DNA from 2 places in the Paraburkholderia sp. A1BS-2L genome. Region 1 is predicted to be linked to the other one. Evidence: predicted binding sites of a transcription regulator. Region 1 holds the regulator's gene; the other holds the start of a gene.
What was found. The regulator HrcA, encoded in region 1, represses chaperone genes, less so after heat shock. The targets are predictions, from matches to a motif close to TTAGCACTCNNNNNNNNNGAGTGCTAA.

Region 1 (9,715 bases):
CGCCATTGCCGTCGCCGGCCTTCGAGACCTGGAAGTGGTGATCTCCGCGCGCGGCAACCTGGGGCAGGTGCGTGACGCACAGCACCTGGCGCTGTCGGCCGAGCTGATGCAGCAAGCGCCCGACCACCTCGGCGACGCCGCCGCCGATGCCGGTGTCCACTTCGTCGAAGATCAGCGTCGGCGTGGGGCTCGCGGCGCTCGCGATCACGGCGAGTGCGAGGCTGATGCGCGCGAGTTCGCCGCCCGAGGCGATCTTCGCGAGCGGGCGCAGCGGCACGCCCGCGTGGCCGGCCACGCGAAATTCGATCTGCTCGAGACCGTGAGCGCCGCCGATCGGCTCGCCGTTCGCGCTGCTGCCGAGCGGCACCAGCGCGACCTCGAAGCTGCCGCCCGCCATCGACAATTCCTGCATGCCCTGCGTGACCGCTGCGCCAAGCGCCTTGGCGGCCTTCGCGCGCGACTTCGAAAGCTCGCGCGCCTCAGTGAGATACGCTTCGTGTGCCTTGTCGGCGGCCGCGCGCAGCACGTCGAGGTCGGAGGCGGCGTCGAGCGCCGCAAGCTGGGCGCGGCGCGCCGCGTGTTCCTCGGGCAGCGATCCGGCCTGGAGGCGGAACTTGCGTGCCGCCGAGTGCAGTGCGTCGAGCCGGTGCTCGACCTGCGCGAGCCGTTGCGGATCGAGATCGAGCCGTTGGGCGTAATGGGAGAGGGAGTAGGCCGCTTCCTGCAACTGGATCGCGGCGGGTTCGAGCGCGGCGAGCGCGTCGCCAAGCGCGGGATCGACTTCGGCGAGATCGCGCAGCTTCGAGAGGATCGAATTCAGATGCGAGATCATCGCCTCGTCGGATTCGGAGAGCGCCGCGAGCGCGCCTTGCACGCCTTCGATCAGATTCGCCGAATTCGCGAGCCGTACGTGCTCGGCGTTCACCTCTTCCCACTCGCCGGGCTGCGGCGCGAGTTTGTCGAGTTCGGCGAGTTGCCAGGCAAGGCGCTCGCGCTCGAGCTGGAGTTCCCGGTCGCGCGACATCGCGGTTTGCACGGCGAGGCGCGCGTCGCGGGCGGCGCGCCACGCGCGCGTGACGGCGGCAGCCGTGTCGACCAGGCCCGCGTGCGTGTCGAACAGCTCGCGCTGCGCGTCGGGGCGCATGAGCAGCTGATGCGCGTGCTGGCCATGGATGTCGACGAGGCGCTCGCCCACTTCGCGCAGCTGCGCGAGCGTGGCCGGCGTGCCGTTGATGAACGCGCGCGAGCGCCCGCCGCTGTCGACCACGCGGCGCAGCATCACGGTGTCCTCGCCGTCGGGCGTGGCGAGCGCCTGCTCGTCGAGCCACTGCGCCACGTGCGGCGGGGCGTCGAACTCGGCGGTGATGTCGGCGCGGCTTTCGCCCGTGCGCACGACGCCTGCGTCGGCGCGCGTGCCGAGCGTGAGCGCAAGGGCGTCGATCAGGATCGACTTGCCCGCGCCGGTTTCGCCAGAGAAAACGGAAAAGCCGTTGTCGAATTCGAGGTCGAGCGCGGCGACGATCACGAAGTCGCGGATCGAAAGATGGCGGAGCATGGCGGCGTCAGTCTTCCGGGTCGTCTTGCAGCGAGGGGTGTTCGTTCCAGTGCAGCTTCTGGCGCAGGGTCCGGAAATAGCTGTAGCCGACCGGGTGCAGGAAAGGCACGGTATGGCGCGAGCGGCGCACCTCGATTACGTCGTTGAGTTCGAGGGCCGTGAACGACTGCATGTCGAAGTTCACGTTGACGTCGCGTCCCGCGATGATCTGGATGCTGACCTTGCAGTCGTCGGGCAGCACGATCGGGCGGTTCGAGAGCGCGTGCGGCGCAATCGGCACGAGCACGATGCCCTGCAACTGCGGATGCAGCAGCGGCCCCTGCGACGAGAGCGAATAGGCGGTCGAGCCTGTGGGCGTGGCGACGATCAGCCCGTCCGAGCGCTGGTTGTACATGAAGCGGCCGTCCACGTGCACGCGCAACTCCGCCATGCCTGAAACGCCGCTGCGGTTCACCACCACGTCGTTGAACGCAAGGGCGTGGTAGATCGGGTCGCCGCCGCGCGTAATGCGTGATTCGAGCAGCGAGCGCTCCTCGCGCTCGAAGCTGCCCGCGAGCAGTTGCGGCACGACTTCCTGCATGTCGGCGAACGGGATGTCGGTGATGAAGCCCAGACGCCCGTGGTTGATGCCGATGAGTGGTGTGCGGTAGGGCGCGAGCTGGCGGCCGGTGCCGAGCATCGTGCCGTCGCCGCCGAGCACCACGGCCACGTCCGCGCGCGCGCCGATTTCGGCGATCTGTAGCGCCGGATAGCCGGTGGCGCCGATCTGCTGGGCGGTGTGCGCTTCAAACACCACGTCGAAGCCGCGCTGCGAAATCGTGTGGGCGAGCGCCATCAGCGGCTCGCCGATGCCTTGGGTATTGCTGCGCCCGACGAGCGCAACAGTCTTGAACTGGCTCTGGATCTTCTGGATCTGCATGCCGGCATTACACCATAGTCGGGTCTCGAAAAGAACCTGGCAGCCCCTGCCCACGGGGCGTGGGCAGGGGCTGCGCCCCTTTTTTGCAGGCCGGCGTGACGCGGCGATGACAGACCGGCCAAAACAGTGCACAGGCTGCCGCGGTTCCCGCACGGCCGGGCCGCGGGCGCGAGCGCGGGCGGACTCGCCGCCAACCCGGCATTAGGCTAGAATTTTCAGTCATGCTAGACCCTCGCGCACAAACCCTCCTCAAAACGCTGATCGAGCGCTACATCGCCGAAGGTCAGCCGGTCGGCTCGCGCACGCTGTCGCGCTTTTCCGGCCTGGAGCTGAGCCCGGCGACGATCCGCAACGTGATGTCGGACCTCGAGGAGCTGGGGCTTGTGTCGAGCCCCCACACCTCGGCAGGGCGCGTGCCCACGCCGCGCGGCTATCGCCTGTTCGTCGACACCCTGCTCACTGTCGAGCCCTCGGCCGACGACGACGCGCTCACGCGGGCGGTCAAGACCACGCTGCGCCCCGGCGAGCCTCAGAAGGTGGTGGCGGCGGCGGCCAGCGTACTTTCGAATCTCTCGCAGTTCGCGGGCGTGGTGCTCACGCCGCGGCGCACGCACGTGTTCAAGCAGGTCGAGTTCATGCGCCTGTCGGACAAGCGCATCCTGCTCATCATCGTGACGCCCGAAGGCGACGTGCAGAACCGCATCATGGCGACGCAGCGCGACTTCACGCCTTCCGAGCTCATCGAAGCCTCCAATTACATCAACGCGCACTTCGCCGGACTTTCGTTCGACGAGGTGCGGCGGCGCCTGCGCGAAGAGATCGACGCGCTGCGCGGCGACATGACCACGCTCATGCACGCCGCCGTGACCGCGAGCACCGACGAAACCGATACCGGCGAGACCGTGCTCATTTCCGGCGAGCGCAACCTGCTCGAAGTGGCCGATCTGTCGTCGGACATGGCGCGCCTGCGCAAGCTCTTCGACGTGTTCGACCAGAAAACGAGTCTGCTGCAGCTGCTCGATGTGTCAAGCCACGCCCAGGGCGTGCAGATCTTCATTGGCGGCGAGTCGAACCTCGTGCCGATCGAGGAAATGAGCGTGGTGACCGCGCCCTACGAAGTGAACGGCAAGATTGTCGGCACGCTCGGCGTGATCGGCCCGACGCGCATGGCCTACAACCGCGTGATTCCGATCGTGGACATCACCGCGCGCCTGCTCTCGCTCACGCTTAGCCAGAGCTGAAAGCGCTTGCCGCGCGGTTTGCCCGCGTTTCCCTTTGCACCGATCATCGCCCAAAGCCGGGCCGCGCGCCACTGGCCGAATGGCTAACGGTGGGGGTTTGGCGTGCGCCGCCGCCGTGCATCCCGCGCCTCGTGAGCGGGCTTTGGAGCTGGCCCGGCGCATCCATTTACGCCCGCTATAATGCGCACTGGTGCAACTTTGCCGCGCCTTGAAGCGCGGCGTCCCTGACCGCCTATGCGTTTCGACCTGGAGCGACCCCTGCAGTCAGCCGTTGCGCATCGCGTCGCGGTGCTGCTCATCAATCTGGGCACGCCCGACGCGCCCACGCCGCGCGCCGTGCGCCGCTATCTGGCGCAGTTCCTTTCCGATCCGCGCGTGGTCGAGATTCCCGCGCCCATCTGGCAGGTCATCCTGCGCGGGCTGATCCTGCCGTTTCGCAGCCGTTCGTCGGCGAAGAAATACGCGGCGGTCTGGACGCCCGAAGGCTCCCCGCTGCGCGTGCACACGCAGAAGCAGGCCGACGGCTTGCGCCATCTGCTGCATCTGAACGACTACGCCGTGCTTGTGGACCATGCGATGCGCTACGGCACGCCCGACATCGCGGCGATGCTCAGCCAGCTCAAGCTCGCCGGCGCCGAGCGCATTTTGCTCATGCCGATGTATCCGCAATACTCGGCGTCGACCACGGCCACGGCTTTCGACGCCGCGTTCGCCAAGCTGCGGCGCATGCGCAACCAGCCGGAAATCCGCACGGTGCGCGCATACCACGACCATCCGGCTTATATCGGGGCGCTCGCGACTCAGGTGCGGGAGTACTGGCAGGCGCACGGCCGCCCCGACTTCGCGGCGGGAGATCGCCTCGTGCTGAGTTTTCACGGCGTGCCGAGCCGCACGCTCGATCTCGGCGACCCGTACCACGATCAATGCCAGCAGACGGCCTCGCTCCTCATGCATGCGCTCGAACTCACGCCGGTGGAATGCCGCGTCACGTTCCAGTCCCGCTTCGGGCGCGCGCAGTGGCTGCAGCCCTATACCGCGCCGACGCTCAAGGAGCTCGGACAGGGCGGCGTGCGTCGCGCCGACGTGTTCTGCCCTGGTTTTACGGCGGACTGCCTCGAGACCATCGAGGAAATCGGCATGGAGGTCCGCGACGAGTTCCTGCATGGCGGCGGCAAGGAGTTCCACCGTATTCCGTGCCTGAACGCGTCGCCTGCGTGGATCGCAGCGCTCGGAGAAATCGTTGCGCAGAACCTGCAGGGCTGGCCGGTGCGGGCGCCGGTTCCAGCCGGCGCGACGGCCTGAGCGCGGGACTTTAGCGGCGCTCAATCAGGAAGCATCCATGAATTACAAGATTTCGACCGAACCCGGCGCGCGTCTGCGCATCGACAAATGGCTTTGGGCCGCGCGCTTTTTCAAGACGCGTTCGCAGGCGTCGGACGCCATCGGCAAGGGCCGCGTGCGGATCGGCGGCGATGTCGTGAAGGCTTCCCGGGACGTGCGCGTGGGCGACTTCGTGAAGATCGAGATCGATCACGCGGTATGGGAGGTGCAGGTGCTCGGCATCTGCGAGGTGCGCGGCCCGGCGAGCATCGCCCAGACGCTCTATGCGGAGACAGAGGCCGGCCGCGCGCAGCGCACGGCCGAACAGGAGCGCAGGCGGCTGTTTCGCGAGCCCGCCGCCGTGCTGCACGGCAGGCCCACCAAGCGCGACCGTCGCACTATCGACAAACTTTCGCGTGAGGATTGAAGAGCGCCTCCATTGTGGCGTGAACGCCCCCGTATTCCGTCGTATTGTCGTTCACGACGCCGGACATGCAGATGGTGGTGGTCCCGGCGATGAGTACCAACGCGACCACCGAGATGGCAAAGGTCAGTTTCACGGTACTCCCCCAAGGGAAGAAAAGCTGCAAAACGGCCAATACATGGGCCACAGACGCAACAGCAGGGCCCCATCAGTGCGGTGCCGGACTCAGGGTAAATGCCCTGTGAGCAGCACCTGTTCCTGAGTGTAGGCCAGGGTTGCCCCGTACTCAATTTCATTGTTGCGGCACTGCAGTAATGGTTGTAACGAGCGATTTCGGCGGTTTGATCCATGGATAAAAAAACCGCGCGAGGCCCTTGAAATAAATGATCCGGCACCCACGTGCTGTCGCGATGGACAAGGCGGCTGTAGCGTTGGCGCATCGCTCGTCAGCGTAGCAAACGAGCTGGCCAGAACGGTCCGCGCCTTGTTTCCCCTTTTACTATTCAACGACGTTCAGCGACATGGAAAACACGCAAGAGAACCCGACGAGCCAGAACCCCACGCCCGCGGACGAGGCGTCGCAAGCCGCTGCTCAGCAGCAACAATCTGCGGCCGAAGGCGCCGCGCAGGCGCCCGAAGGCGACGCGCAAGCAGCGCTGGCAGAGGCCCAGGCGAAGGTCGCCGAGCTGCAGGATGCATTCATCCGCGCCAAGGCCGAGACGGAAAACGTCCGCCGCCGCGGTCAGGAAGACGTTGCCAAGGCGCACAAGTTCGCCATCGAGAGCTTCGCCGAGCATCTGCTGCCGGTCATGGACAGCCTCGAAGCCGCGCTGGCGCATGGTTCGGACGACCTCGCGAAGGTCAACGAAGGCGTCGAGCTGACGCTCAAGCAACTGATCGGCGCGCTCGAGAAGGGCAAGGTGATGCAGATCAACCCGGTGGGCGAGAAGTTCGACCCGCATCGCCATCAGGCCATCTCGATGGTGCCTTCGGAGCAGGAGGCGAACACGGTCGTCGCGGTGCTGCAAAAAGGTTATGTGATTGCCGACCGCGTGCTGCGCCCGGCGCTGGTCACGGTTTCGCAGCCGAAGTAAGGCGTCTGCCGGTCGATTCGCCGTTGTTTTGTAAGGCGTTGGAAAGTCTGGGCGGCGCTGTTTCGAGCGACACGCCACCGATCGAAAAAAATTAACGAATTCATAGCCCAAAGCTCTTGAAAACATCCTTGCGGCACCTATTTGGGCAACAGTGAATTGAAACAAACCGAATTGAGCTGAGGCGAACGCCCCCGCACCACGCGAGACGCGGCGAACGCACAGCGATCAAAATCTGGAGAATTGACAAAATGGGCAAAATCATCGGCATCGACCTCGGCACCACCAATTCGTGTGTGGCACTGATGGAAGGCAATCAGGTCAAGGTGATCGAGAACTCGGAAGGCGCTCGCACGACGCCGTCGATCATCGCTTACATGGACGACAACGAAGTGCTGGTCGGCGCGCCGGCCAAGCGTCAGTCGGTCACGAACCCGAAGAACACGCTGTACGCGGTCAAGCGCCTGATCGGCCGCCGCTTCGACGAGAAGGAAGTGCAGAAGGACATCAACCTGATGCCCTACAAGATCGTCAAGCACGACAACGGCGACGCATGGGTCCAGGCGCATGGCAACAATCTCGCGCCGTCGCAGGTGTCGGCCGAAGTGCTGCGCAAGATGAAGAAGACCGCTGAAGACTACCTCGGCGAGCCGGTCACCGAAGCGGTGATCACGGTTCCCGCGTACTTCAACGACAGCCAGCGTCAGGCCACCAAGGACGCCGGCCGCATCGCCGGGCTGGAAGTCAAGCGCATCATCAACGAGCCGACCGCGGCTGCACTCGCGTTCGGTCTGGACAAGGCCGAAAAGGGCGACCGCAAGATCGCCGTGTTCGACCTGGGCGGCGGCACGTTCGACATCTCGATCATCGAGATCGCGGACGTTGACGGCGAAATGCAGTTCGAAGTGCTCTCGACCAACGGCGACACGTTCCTCGGCGGCGAAGACTTCGACCAGCGCATCATCGACTACATCATCGGCGAGTTCAAGAAGGAGCAGGGCGTCGACCTCTCGAAGGACGTGCTCGCGCTGCAGCGCCTGAAGGAAGCTGCTGAAAAGGCCAAGATCGAACTGTCGTCGGGCCAGCAGACCGAAATCAACCTGCCGTACATCACGGCGGATGCCTCGGGCCCGAAGCACTTGAACCTCAAGATCACGCGCGCCAAGCTCGAAGCGCTGGTCGAAGACCTGATCGAGCGCACCATCGAGCCGTGCCGCGTGGCGATCAAGGACGCGGGCGTGAAGGTCGGCGACATCGACGACGTGATTCTCGTCGGCGGCCAGACGCGTATGCCGAAGGTGCAGGAGAAGGTTAAGGAGTTCTTCGGCAAGGATCCGCGCCGTGACGTGAACCCGGACGAAGCCGTGGCCGTGGGCGCTGCGATTCAGGGCCAGGTTCTCTCGGGCGACCGCAAGGACGTGCTGCTCCTCGACGTCACTCCGCTCTCGCTCGGTATCGAGACGCTCGGCGGCGTCATGACGAAGATGATCAACAAGAACACCACGATCCCGACCAAGCACGCACAGGTCTACTCGACGGCCGACGACAACCAGGGCGCCGTGACAATCAAGGTGTTCCAGGGCGAACGCGAAATGGCGGCTGGCAACAAGCTGCTGGGCGAGTTCAACCTCGAAGGCATTCCGCCCGCACCGCGCGGCGTGCCGCAGATCGAAGTGAGCTTCGACATCGACGCGAACGGCATTCTGCACGTCGGCGCGAAGGACAAGGCGACCGGCAAGGAAAACCGCATCACCATCAAGGCGAACTCGGGCCTGTCGGAAGCCGAAATCGAGAAGATGGTGAAGGACGCCGAAGCGAACGCGGAAGAAGATCACCGTCTGCGTGAGCTGGCCGACGCACGCAACCAGGGCGACGCGCTGGTTCACAGCACGAAGAAGGCCGTGGCCGAGTACGGTGACAAGATCGACGCCAGCGAGAAGGAAAAGATCGAAGCCGCGCTGAAGGAACTCGAAGACACGCTGAAGGACACGTCGGCCGACAAGGCGACGGTCGAAGCGAAGGTCGAGGCGCTGTCGGCAGCGTCGCAGAAGCTCGGCGAGAAGATGTACGCCGACATGCAGGCGGCGCAAGGCGCGGCGGGTGCGGCTGCAGGTGCCGCGGGCGCCGAAGCCAACCCGCAGCATGCCGCCGAAGACGTGGTCGACGCCGAGTTCAAGGAAGTCAAGAAGGACTAAGTCTGCTTGTTCAGGGCCAGAGCATCCGGCGCGTTTCGCGCCGGATGCTTCGATCAGCGGCCCGGTTTGATAGGACTGAGCCGACCCAAGCCCGGCCGCATCGGTTACGATGCGCTTCGGCATTGCAGCGCCTGGCGGGCCTTTAGGCTCTCCGGGCACATTTGTTTTATGGAGGCCGTTCTCTTGCAGGGGCCGCCGGGGCGCAAAAGCGCCCGCGCGCGGAAGGTGCGAAGGAGCGGCAAACGGGTCACGAGATCCAGCATTCAAGAGGAGCCGGCGCGCGCCGCGAGGCGCGCGGCCGGCGTTGAACCGATATGGCGAAACGGGATTACTACGAGGTTCTGGGCGTCGCGAAGAACGCGAGCGACGACGAAATCAAGAAGGCGTATCGCAAGCTTGCGATGAAGTATCACCCCGACCGCAATCCGGACAGCAAGGATGCGGAAGAGCATTTCAAGGAGGTGAAAGAAGCCTACGAGATGCTGTCGGACTCGCAAAAGCGCGCGGCTTACGACCAGTACGGCCATGCGGGTGTCGATCCCAACATGGGCGGCGCGGGTGCGCAGGGCTTCGGCGGTTTCGCGGACGCTTTCGGTGACATCTTCGGCGATATTTTCGGCCAGGCGGCCGGCGGCGGCCGTGGCGCGCGTGGCGGCCCGCAGGTGTATCGCGGCGCGGACCTGCGCTACAGCATGGAAATCACGCTGGAGCAGGCGGCGCACGGCTACGAGACGCAAATTCGCGTGCCGGGCTGGAGCGGCTGCGACGTCTGCCACGGCTCGGGCGCGAAGCCCGGCACCAAGCCTGAATCCTGTCCGACCTGTCACGGTTCGGGCCAGGTGCGCATGTCGCAGGGTTTCTTCAGCATCCAGCAGACCTGCCCGAAGTGCCACGGCACGGGCTCCTATATTCCCGAGCCTTGCACGAACTGCCACGGCGCGGGCAAGGTGAAGGAAACCAAGACGCTCGA
Region 2 (9,715 bases), 130 kb from region 1:
TGTCCGAATGAAGCAGCGCGCCGGGCTCGGGCCGGCGTCGAAACCACGCCATCGTCAGCGCGTCCGTCACGATGTCAGCCGTCATGCGCGGCTTGATCGACCAGCCGACGACCTCCCGGTTGAACAGATCCAGCACGATCGCAAGATACAGCCAGCCCTCATCGGTCCAGATGTACGTGATGTCCGACGTAAAGACCTGATTCGGCGCCGTCGGCGTGAAGTTGCGAGCCAGCAGATTTTCTGCAACCGGCAGCTTGTGCTTCGAGTCCGTCGTGACGCGGTAACGGCGCTTGTGACGGGCCCGGATGCCATTGTCGCGCATGAGCCGCTCAACCCGCTCCTTGCTGGCCGGGAAGCCGCGTGCGCGAATCTCCTCGGTCATCCGTGGCGAGCCATAGGCGCCCTTGACCGCAGCATGGATAGACCGGATCAGGGCGAGCAACTGCGCATCTGTGAGCCGCTTGCGCGCGGGCGTGCCGCCGCGCTTCCACGCGCGATAGCCATTCAGACTGACCGAGAGGACCCCGCACAGCGCCGACAGCGGATAGTGCCGGCGATGCGAATCAATCCAGGCGTACTTCACAGGAGGTCCTTCGCGAAGAACGCCGCCGCTTTTTTTGCGATTTCAAGTTCCATCTGCAGACGCTTGTTCTCAGCCCGCAGGCGAGACAGCTCCATCTGCTCTGGCGTGACAACCTTTGCCCCCGCGCCATTGAGCGTGCCTGCCTCATCGGCCTTGACCCAGTTGCGCAGCGACTGGTGTGAAATCCCCAGTTCACGAGCAACGTCCCGCGCGCCTTGCCCGTCCTTCACTCGCTGTACCGCGAGCGTCCTGAACTCCGCGGTGTATGCCTGCTTCGGTATTTTGAACATCGATTCTTTCCTTCCTTCGGGTCGAGTTTACACACGACCTGCTGGAAGGCGAAATTTCAGGGGAAGCTCAGGACGCAAAAACGAAAAAACGCATCGTGAACAACTGACCCCGCAAAGTTGGACAGTTAAAGTTTAGCGAGAACGGAGGGCCTGAGTCCTGTATTGCACGGGACTCAGGCCTTTCAGTTTGAGTTTGATGCGCTCGTGGTTGTAGTAATGGATATAGTCGTCCAACGTGCGGCCCAACTGCGCTACGCATATGAAGCGCTCCAGTCTGAACAACTCGAACTTCAATGTGCCAAAGAAGCTCTCCATCGGGGCGTTGTCCAGACAGTTGGCCGTTCATCCATCGGCTGCCCCGCTAACAAAAACGCGGGCCTCGTGCCCGCGTTTTTCATTCCTTCCACCAGCGCTCGTGACGATCCGGTCGGCTGTACCGGTTGGCGATCTTCTCGATGACCCGGTACAGGCAAACTACCGACCCGACGTTGATAGCCAGCATGATCAAGAATCCCCATGCGCTCATTACCCCTCTATATGAACGCGTCCCGTTTGCAACAGCTCTCTTGTGTTTTGATAGACAGGATGGGCTGCAGCTCTATATCCGGCCTTCTTGCAGCCGGTGTTGCCGCTGCGGGCCCCTATGAAATCCGCTGACTCGCGCCTCATTCTCCTAGCGAGCTCGAAGCTCTTGGGGGAATTCAGGTTTAGCAAGTCCCAGGTCCTACCTGCTCGTCATCACACTCGATAGCTGCGCAACCTTTCGACGTTCACCCTGTGTTAAACGTTGACCTTCTACCTCGCATGACCCGCCTAAGCCGGCTTCACGCTCACGTAGCCTTTCTGATACGGCCGGCCATGGGCAAGCACCGCCCAGATCGTCCGCGCCATCTTGTTGGCCAATGCGACGATCACCACATTCTTTGGCCGCCGTTTCTTCATCTGCTCGACCCATTCACCGGGTTCCTTTGCGTTCTCAATCACGCTACGCGCACCGTGGATCAGCAGTGTGCGGAGATACGTGTCGCCTCGCTTCGATATGCCGTGAAGGTTCACCTTGCCACCTGAACCCGTCTGCTTCGGCACGATGCCAACCCACGCGGCAAACTCCCGCCCAGAACTGAACGCTTTCGGATCACCGATCATTGCAACTGCGGCCGTTGCCGTCAGTAGCCCGACGCCGGGAATCTCGGCAATGGCTTTCACCGAGATGTCTTCCTTCTTCCACTCGCGCATGCGGCGCTCGATCTGCGCCACCTGCTCGTCCAGCTTTGCGAGTCCGTTCCACTGCTCGCGAAGCGTGTCAATGACCACTGCGGGCAGGCGCTCAGCAATCCGCTCAAGTACCAACGGAATCTCCTTGTCCAGCTTGGCCCGGCCCTTGCTCATCACCTCGCCGTATTCCGTCAGCAATCCTCGCAGATTATTGATCTGCATCGTTCGGAACTTGATCAATTGCTGCCTCATACGGTGGAGCCCCAGCATCGCTTGCTGCATCTCGGTTTTTATCGCGACGGACTTGCTTGGCTGCTGCACTGCCAGCCAGATCGCCTTGGCATCCGCCGCGTCGTTCCTGTTACGTATGTTGAACGCCTTCACGAACTCTGCCGGCATCAGCTTCACCTCGTGGCCCATCTTCATCAGTTGCCGGGCCCAGTGGTGCGCTCCACCGCACGCTTCCATCCCGATCACGCAGGGTGCCCGGTTCGCGAAGTGCTCGAGGAACTTTGCCCGCTTGATCGGCTTGTTCACAAGCTCACCCGTTTCCTGATCGACGTAGTGCACCTGGAACACGTTTTTTGCGATGTCCACACCGACTGCTGTACGATTCATCACAGGATCCTCCGGTCGCCTTGGAAAATTCCATATTTTCCACTTTGGGCACATCGATGCCGTTGGCCCGTGAGGATCCACCGTCCTTTGCTCACTCGGTCACGGGGTGGGACGCGTTCATATCAATTCTCCTTATTGGTTTTTTCGAGAAGCGCCGCGTCTCAGTCGCGAAGTATGATAATTAAGCGCTACATAACATAGATGTGTCAATATGTCGGTACGCAAAAAAGCCCGGCGAACCGGGCTCTTCGCCGCCGTTCGTGACGATCTGGCGCAGCGGCTCTTCCATTGCGCGCAGGACGATCTTGATACCTGCGTCCTGGTCTGCATTGGCGCCCTTCACGTTGGCGATTGCCGTGCGTGCGCGGATCAGCGCGACGCCGCCGCCCGGGACGATGCCTTCTTCAACGGCAGCGCGGGTTGCGTGCAGCGCGTCTTCCACGCGTGCCTTCTTTTCCTTCATTTCGACTTCGGTCGCAGCGCCAACCTTGATCACTGCAACGCCGCCTGCCAGATTGGCAACGCGCTCTTGCAGCTTTTCGCGGTCGTAGTCCGAGGTCGCTTCTTCGATTTGCGTGCGGATTTGCTTCACGCGCGCTTCGATGTTCACGGCTTCGCCTGCGCCGTCGATGATCGTCGTGGTTTCCTTGTTCAGCGTGCTAATGCTATGCCCGCGGTGGCGAATCGCCGGTATGCCCCGGATGCTCCTATGCCGGCTCACCGGTCTCGCGACGCTCAACCGGTTTCTTCTGACCAGCGGCTGGCATCACGCTCCTGATCGCGCTGTTCGGCGTGGCAGACATCGGCACGCTCGAGATCAGCGCGCGACCGCGCTATGGCAACGAGATATCGTAGCCGAGCGCGCAGAACCTCAGGATCGACGCTAATCGGATCTACCTGCCGAAGGCGCTGGTGGGCATCGACGATACCCTTTCGCCTGACACGCGACCTAAGTTTGGGCGTTCTACTTCGCTGCGGGCGAACAGCACGAGTGGCTCGACATTGGCTACGGCAAGCCGCTGCCGGGTTCGTCACCGGCATGATTGCGAAAAACATGACCAACGACTTCATGTGGCAAACCACGATGCCTGGGTTCTGGTCGTTCGCAGGCTTGCAAAGCGCTCCCAGCTTCCGGCCACACGGGGCGCTCCCGCGCCGGTTGTTATCCGACGGCAATCAGATATCGAAACTGGGCGTCGATGATGAACCCGGCTCTGTCGGCTTGTTCGTCAAATCCTGCGAGAGAAGCTGACGCACAACACATATGAAATCTTCAGCCTGGCTGACCGCCCAACGCGCCTTGTCGGCCGTAATAGCTTCAACCCCGTAATCCGCGATGCCTCGCAGGCTTTCAACCTGCCGCAACGCCCGACCCGACTCCGGCTGTATCGCCCCGGTGTTCACCAGTTTCAAACCAAATGCTGCGATCAATCCGCTATGCGTTGCAGGCGGTTTGTCCATGACTCCGCTGCCAAGCAGTGCCGCATGGGCCGCATCGAACATGGCGTAGTAAGCCCTGTTGCACGCGCCCTCGTAGCCTTCGGCCTGGAGCAGTACCCGCGCCTCTTCGAGCGCGCGGCTTGCCTTCGCCATGAAATCCTTCTGCGTCTTCGTCACAGGGGAATGCCCTCACGGCGAATGTTTTCAATCAGCACCGGATTGCTGAATAGATCCGGATGCGCCATTTCGTCTTCCCAAAGCGGCAAGGCCCCGACCAGAACGCCGGTCTCGAGCAGCACATCGAACGACGTGCCCGCCATGTCCAGGGCAATATCAGTGCGCTCCCCGTGTTCGCCAAGAAGAATGACGGCGATATCAGCGTCACTCTCTTCAGTGTTGTCGTGCCGAGCACGACTGCCGAAGAGAATGGCTCGACTCACCGGATAACGGTTCGCGATGCGTTTCAGAAACACGTCCGCCGCACGAGCGGTGGCAGGGTCAACAGTCGGATTCACAAGAATTTCCTGTGTCAGGCACCATATATTATGGTGTACATGTACATCAAATCAATCCGCTTTGCTCAATTTCTTGAGCGACTTTTCGAGCGCCGCAACGGCCCAATCGTGACAGGTTCTGGCACGCGAAGTATCTGGATCGCAAGTCCACGACTTCACGGCACTGAGGCTGCACGGGCGACTTGTCTGCTTTGCAATGAGCCTAGCCGCTTCGCCCTGCGACCCGGCGAGTACACATAGCTCACGCATGCGGATGCGGTTGTCTATTGCGACAGGAGGTGATGGCGTGTTCATGTACACCAATATATCACCAGACGATCGCTCCGGCACACCTCACGATAACCATTAAAAGCCCGGGTTTTCAAGCTTTTCGGGTCAGTGTGACATTAACCGGCGCGAACCGTCACGACATCACCCAATCGCTGCTATTGGTCGACGCCATTCCCCGATTCGCGGCACGCGCGGCAGGCCACTTCGCAAGCCTAAGGTCATCTACGGCGATCGCGGCTACGACTCCGACACACATCGCCAGCGCTTGCGTGATCGTGGCATCAGACCAGTGATCGCACGACGTCGAACCGAACATGGCAGCGGTCTGGGCAAATTCCGCTAGGTGGTAGAACGGACTCACTCGTGGCTCCACAACTTCCGGCGTCTTCGTATCCGATTCGATCGTCGTAGCGACATTCACGAGGCATTCCTCAAACTTGCTTGCTTGCTCGCCTGCTGGAAATATTCAAACGAGTCGAGTCGGCTTTTTGAACGAACCTTTTAGGACGAACCGTGCGCACCAAACAAAAAACCCGCCGAAGCGGGTTTTTTGTTTGGAAGGGAAACACGCCTGTCGACGCGTCCCCTGCACTTCAATGCAATCGCGGCGCGAGCCGTTCTTACATGTCCATGCCCATGCCGCCCATGCCGCCGGGCATGCCGCCAGGCATCGGAGCATCTTCCTTCGGCACTTCAGCAACGGCTGCGTCCGTCGTCAGCAGCAGGCCTGCGACCGAAGCTGCGTTTTGCAGCGCGGTGCGCGTGACCTTCGTCGGGTCGACCACGCCGGCTTCAACCATGTCGACGTACTCGCCCGTCGCTGCGTTGTAGCCGTAGTTGCCCTGGCCAGCTGCAACCGCTGCCACGACCACCGAAGCTTCTTCGCCGCCGTTCGTGACGATCTGGCGCAGCGGCTCTTCCATTGCGCGCAGGACGATCTTGATACCTGCGTCCTGGTCTGCGTTGGCGCCCTTCACGTTGGCGATTGCCGTACGTGCACGGATCAGCGCGACGCCGCCGCCCGGGACGATGCCTTCTTCAACGGCAGCGCGGGTTGCGTGCAGCGCGTCTTCCACGCGTGCCTTCTTTTCCTTCATTTCGACTTCGGTCGCAGCGCCAACCTTGATCACTGCAACGCCGCCTGCCAGCTTGGCAACGCGCTCTTGCAGCTTTTCACGGTCGTAGTCCGAGGTCGCTTCTTCGATTTGCGTGCGGATTTGCTTCACGCGCGCTTCGATGTTCGCGGCTTCGCCTGCGCCGTCGATGATCGTCGTGTTTTCCTTGCCCACTTCGATGCGCTTCGCTTGACCGAGTTCGTTCAGCGTTGCCTTTTCGAGCGTGAGGCCGGTTTCTTCAGCGATGACCTGGCCGCCGGTCAGGATCGCGATGTCTTCCAGCATGGCCTTGCGACGGTCGCCAAAGCCCGGAGCCTTCACAGCAACGGTCTTCAGGATGCCGCGGATGTTGTTGACGACCAGCGTGGCCAGTGCCTCGCCTTCGACGTCTTCAGCGATGATCAGCAGCGGACGGCCAGCCTTCGCGACTTGTTCCAGAACCGGCAGCAGGTCACGGATGTTCGAGATCTTCTTGTCGAACAGCAGGACGAACGGGTTTTCCAGAACAGCGACTTGCTTGTCCGGGTTGTTGATGAAGTACGGCGAGAGGTAGCCGCGGTCGAATTGCATGCCTTCGACGACTTCGAGCTCGTCTTGCAGCGACTTGCCGTCTTCGACGGTGATGACGCCTTCCTTGCCGACCTTGTCCATCGCTTCAGCAATACGGTCGCCGATCGACGTGTCGCTGTTTGCCGAGATCGAGCCGACTTGAGCGATTTCCTTGTTGGTCGTGCAGGGCTTGCTGACCTTGCGCAGTTCGTCGATGGCTGCTGCAACGGCCTTGTCGATGCCGCGCTTGAGGTCCATCGGGTTCATGCCCGATGCGACGTACTTCATGCCTTCGCGCACGATCGACTGTGCCAGGACCGTAGCGGTCGTGGTGCCGTCACCGGCGTTATCGCTGGTCTTGGAAGCGACTTCCTTGACCATTTGCGCGCCCATGTTCTGGAGCTTGTCCTTGAGCTCGATTTCCTTGGCGACCGAGACACCATCCTTGGTGACCGTCGGGCCGCCGAACGAGCGCTCGAGGACCACGTTGCGGCCCTTCGGACCCAGCGTGACCTTCACTGCGTTGGCGAGAATGTTCACGCCTTCAACCATCTTGGAACGGGCGGAATCGCCGAACACGACGTCTTTAGCTGCCATCTTCTAACTCCTTGAATTCTTGAGAATTAAGCGGTGGTCTGAACTTACTTGTTCACCACGGCCATGATGTCTTCTTCGCGCATCACGAGCAGTTCGTTGCCGTCGACCTTGACGGTCTGGCCTGCGTACTTGCCGAACAGGACGCGGTCGCCGACCTTCACGTCGAGCGCGATCAGGGCGCCCTTGTCGTCGCGCTTGCCCGGGCCGATGGCCAGGACTTCACCTTGATCCGGCTTTTCTGCCGCTGCGTCCGGGATCACGATGCCCGAAGCGGTCTTGGTTTCTTGATCCAGGCGCTTGACGATCACGCGATCATGCAAAGGACGAAGGTTCATGGATAGATCCTCTATCTTGGTTGGGACTTGAAGAGACAAAACCTGGCTGACGACAACCACCAGCCAGCGATGTTTGGCACCAGAGTTGTTAGCACTCTCATGCGGTGAGTGCTAATTATATGGACGAGGAATGACAAATTCAAGAACGGGCCGGATGGGTTTTTTTCGGGTGCGGGGGCGGCCTAAAAGTGCCAAATTTTGAACCCCGGTGACCTGGATTCGAGTTCGCCGCGCCGGCGCAAGCCGCGCAATACCGGTCATTTTTTCATTAATAAACAATTACTTATCGCGACCGCTCGCTGGACTGTGGATTGTCTGGTGACACCGAGCCCCATGGCGGGCTGCCATGACCCTGAGATCACGCCCCAATTTTAGTCAGCGTCCCAGGGGATTCCCGTAAACATCGACTCACTGACGAATGGCCTGGATCCGCCCCGATTTAACCGCCGCCTTCAAAATCTCCCAGTCGGCTTCATTCCGGTCGGCATAAGCGAGTGCGAATCGTTCGATTGCGTCGTCGAAGGCGCTCGACTTGCCCATATAGCCGCAAAGGAGTGCCGGATCGCCCGCCTTGGCCATCGAATGGGCCAGTGCGTGCGCGCAGGAGACCGCATATTCGCCGAGATCCTCGGCATCGAAGGCGGTGAAATCGAAGGCGCCTTTCATGTCCCGCAACTGGCGCACGTAGAAGTCGTTTCCCGTGTGCCGCATCTTCGACCACCCCAGGAAGATATCGCTCGCCGACTGCAGCAGGCGCTGTCCGTTAACCACCCGCTGGCCGTGATTCGGAAAGCGGCTCGGCGGCACATAACCCTCCAGCACCGAAGCGCGCGCCTCCTTCAATTGAAGGAACAGCGGGGACTCCCCATCGGCCATGAAAAGCGCCTGATAGCATCGCGTCCCGACCGAGCCGATGCCCACGACGCGAATGGCGACATCCACGAGTTCATAGCGGTCGAACAATGCGCGCCGGTCATCGGGCAGCGTCAAGCGGTAGTCGGCAAAAAACCGCCGGACCTGCACCTCGTACTGCTTTTGGTCGTGCGGGCTCGCCAGCGGAACGTGATACACGAGCGGCGGCGCGTCCTTGATGCGCAGCTTGCCGTTGACGATCTCGGTGGCGTGCCCCATCTCGGAACGCGACGACTGCAGCCGCGCCTTCTCGATCACCGCCAGTTCTTTCTGTTTTTCCTCCAGCGTATCGGCAATCGCGAGCATGCTCGCGGCCCTGAACTGGTAGTACCAGACATCGAGCGTATCCATCTCGCCGAACCTGGCGATCTGTTGCCGGAACGTCTCGCACAGCCGCCGCACCACGGCGCGCTGATCGCGCGTCGCCAATCCGCGTTCGCGCGCGGCGATCACGAACGAGGTCGCCAACCTGCGCACATCCCAGTCGAACGGGCCAGGCAGCGTTTCGTCGAAGTCGTTGGGCCCGAACAGGATGCGCCGCTCCGGGCTCGCGAACAGTCCGAAGTTCGCGAGGTGCGCATCGCCGCCTAGCTGCACGGTCACGCCGGAGTTCGGGAGCTTCGAGAGGTCATGGGCCATCAGCGGCGCGGCGCCGCGATAGAACGCAAAGGGATTCGCGACCATGCGTGCGTAGCGAATCGGTATCAGCTCGGGCACCCGGCCCACGTTGGATGCGTCGAGCAACGCGAGCGGATCGCGATCGTCGAGCCTGCACACCGCCAGCTTCGCGCGCGGCGCCTTTTTGCGCGCCGCCTTGCCGTGCCCCATTCGCGACGCCAGCGAGCCGCGCCCGCCAAACAGCATGGACGGATCTTCGAGCGCAGCCGCAACTCCCAGGCCAGCGGGTTCCTTCGCAGGAACATTGCGCTCATCTGCAACGGTTTTAGGCACGCGTCATCCCCTCCTGGTATTCATTGGCTTTCGCCTGGTTTCGCATCGTCGGGCGACGCCGCCGATGTGTCCGGCGCGACGTTGCCGAGCGCCTCGATTGCGGCATCGACCGACGCGAAGATCTCGCGCTGCGCGCCTCGCGCACGCAGCGCCTTGTAGCGCTCGATCTCGCGGCGCACGCCCGTTGGAAGCGCGACGGCCGCAATGCCGATACCGCGCCGGTCGAGCTCCTCGGCCAACTGTATCAACGCCTTGCCGCCGGTGTAGTCGATGTTGTTGATCACCGACGCATCGATCACCACCCAGCGCGGCGCCGGATTCGCTT

Region 2: a site for HrcA is predicted at 7,616-7,642, ahead of groES (co-chaperone GroES). Genes of this name have one in related genera too.

Annotation. Positions count from the first base shown of each region.
Region 1 covers NZ_CP120428.1:548,129-557,843, forward strand. Annotated here, with positions in the region: gene recN (DNA repair protein RecN) at 1-1,555, opposite strand, end outside; gene P5W98_RS02450 (NAD kinase) at 1,563-2,474, opposite strand; gene hrcA (heat-inducible transcriptional repressor HrcA) at 2,696-3,715, shown strand; gene hemH (ferrochelatase) at 3,950-5,017, shown strand; gene P5W98_RS02465 (RNA-binding S4 domain-containing protein) at 5,055-5,462, shown strand; gene grpE (nucleotide exchange factor GrpE) at 5,981-6,553, shown strand; gene dnaK (molecular chaperone DnaK) at 6,802-8,745, shown strand; gene dnaJ (molecular chaperone DnaJ) at 9,060-9,715, shown strand, end outside.
Region 2 covers NZ_CP120428.1:676,007-685,721, reverse strand. Annotated here, with positions in the region: one part of gene P5W98_RS02995 (IS3 family transposase) at 1-621, opposite strand, end outside; one part of gene P5W98_RS02995 (IS3 family transposase) at 621-873, opposite strand; partial or broken gene P5W98_RS02990 (IS3 family transposase) at 1,006-1,209, opposite strand; gene P5W98_RS02985 (IS110 family transposase) at 1,687-2,706, opposite strand; partial or broken gene P5W98_RS02980 (TCP-1/cpn60 chaperonin family protein) at 2,951-3,361, opposite strand; gene P5W98_RS02975 (HEPN domain-containing protein) at 3,883-4,323, opposite strand; gene P5W98_RS02970 (nucleotidyltransferase family protein) at 4,320-4,661, opposite strand; partial or broken gene P5W98_RS02965 (transposase) at 5,036-5,423, shown strand; gene groL (chaperonin GroEL) at 5,552-7,192, opposite strand; gene groES (co-chaperone GroES) at 7,237-7,527, opposite strand; gene P5W98_RS02950 (DUF2252 domain-containing protein) at 7,936-9,390, opposite strand; gene P5W98_RS02945 (SulP family inorganic anion transporter) at 9,411-9,715, opposite strand, start outside.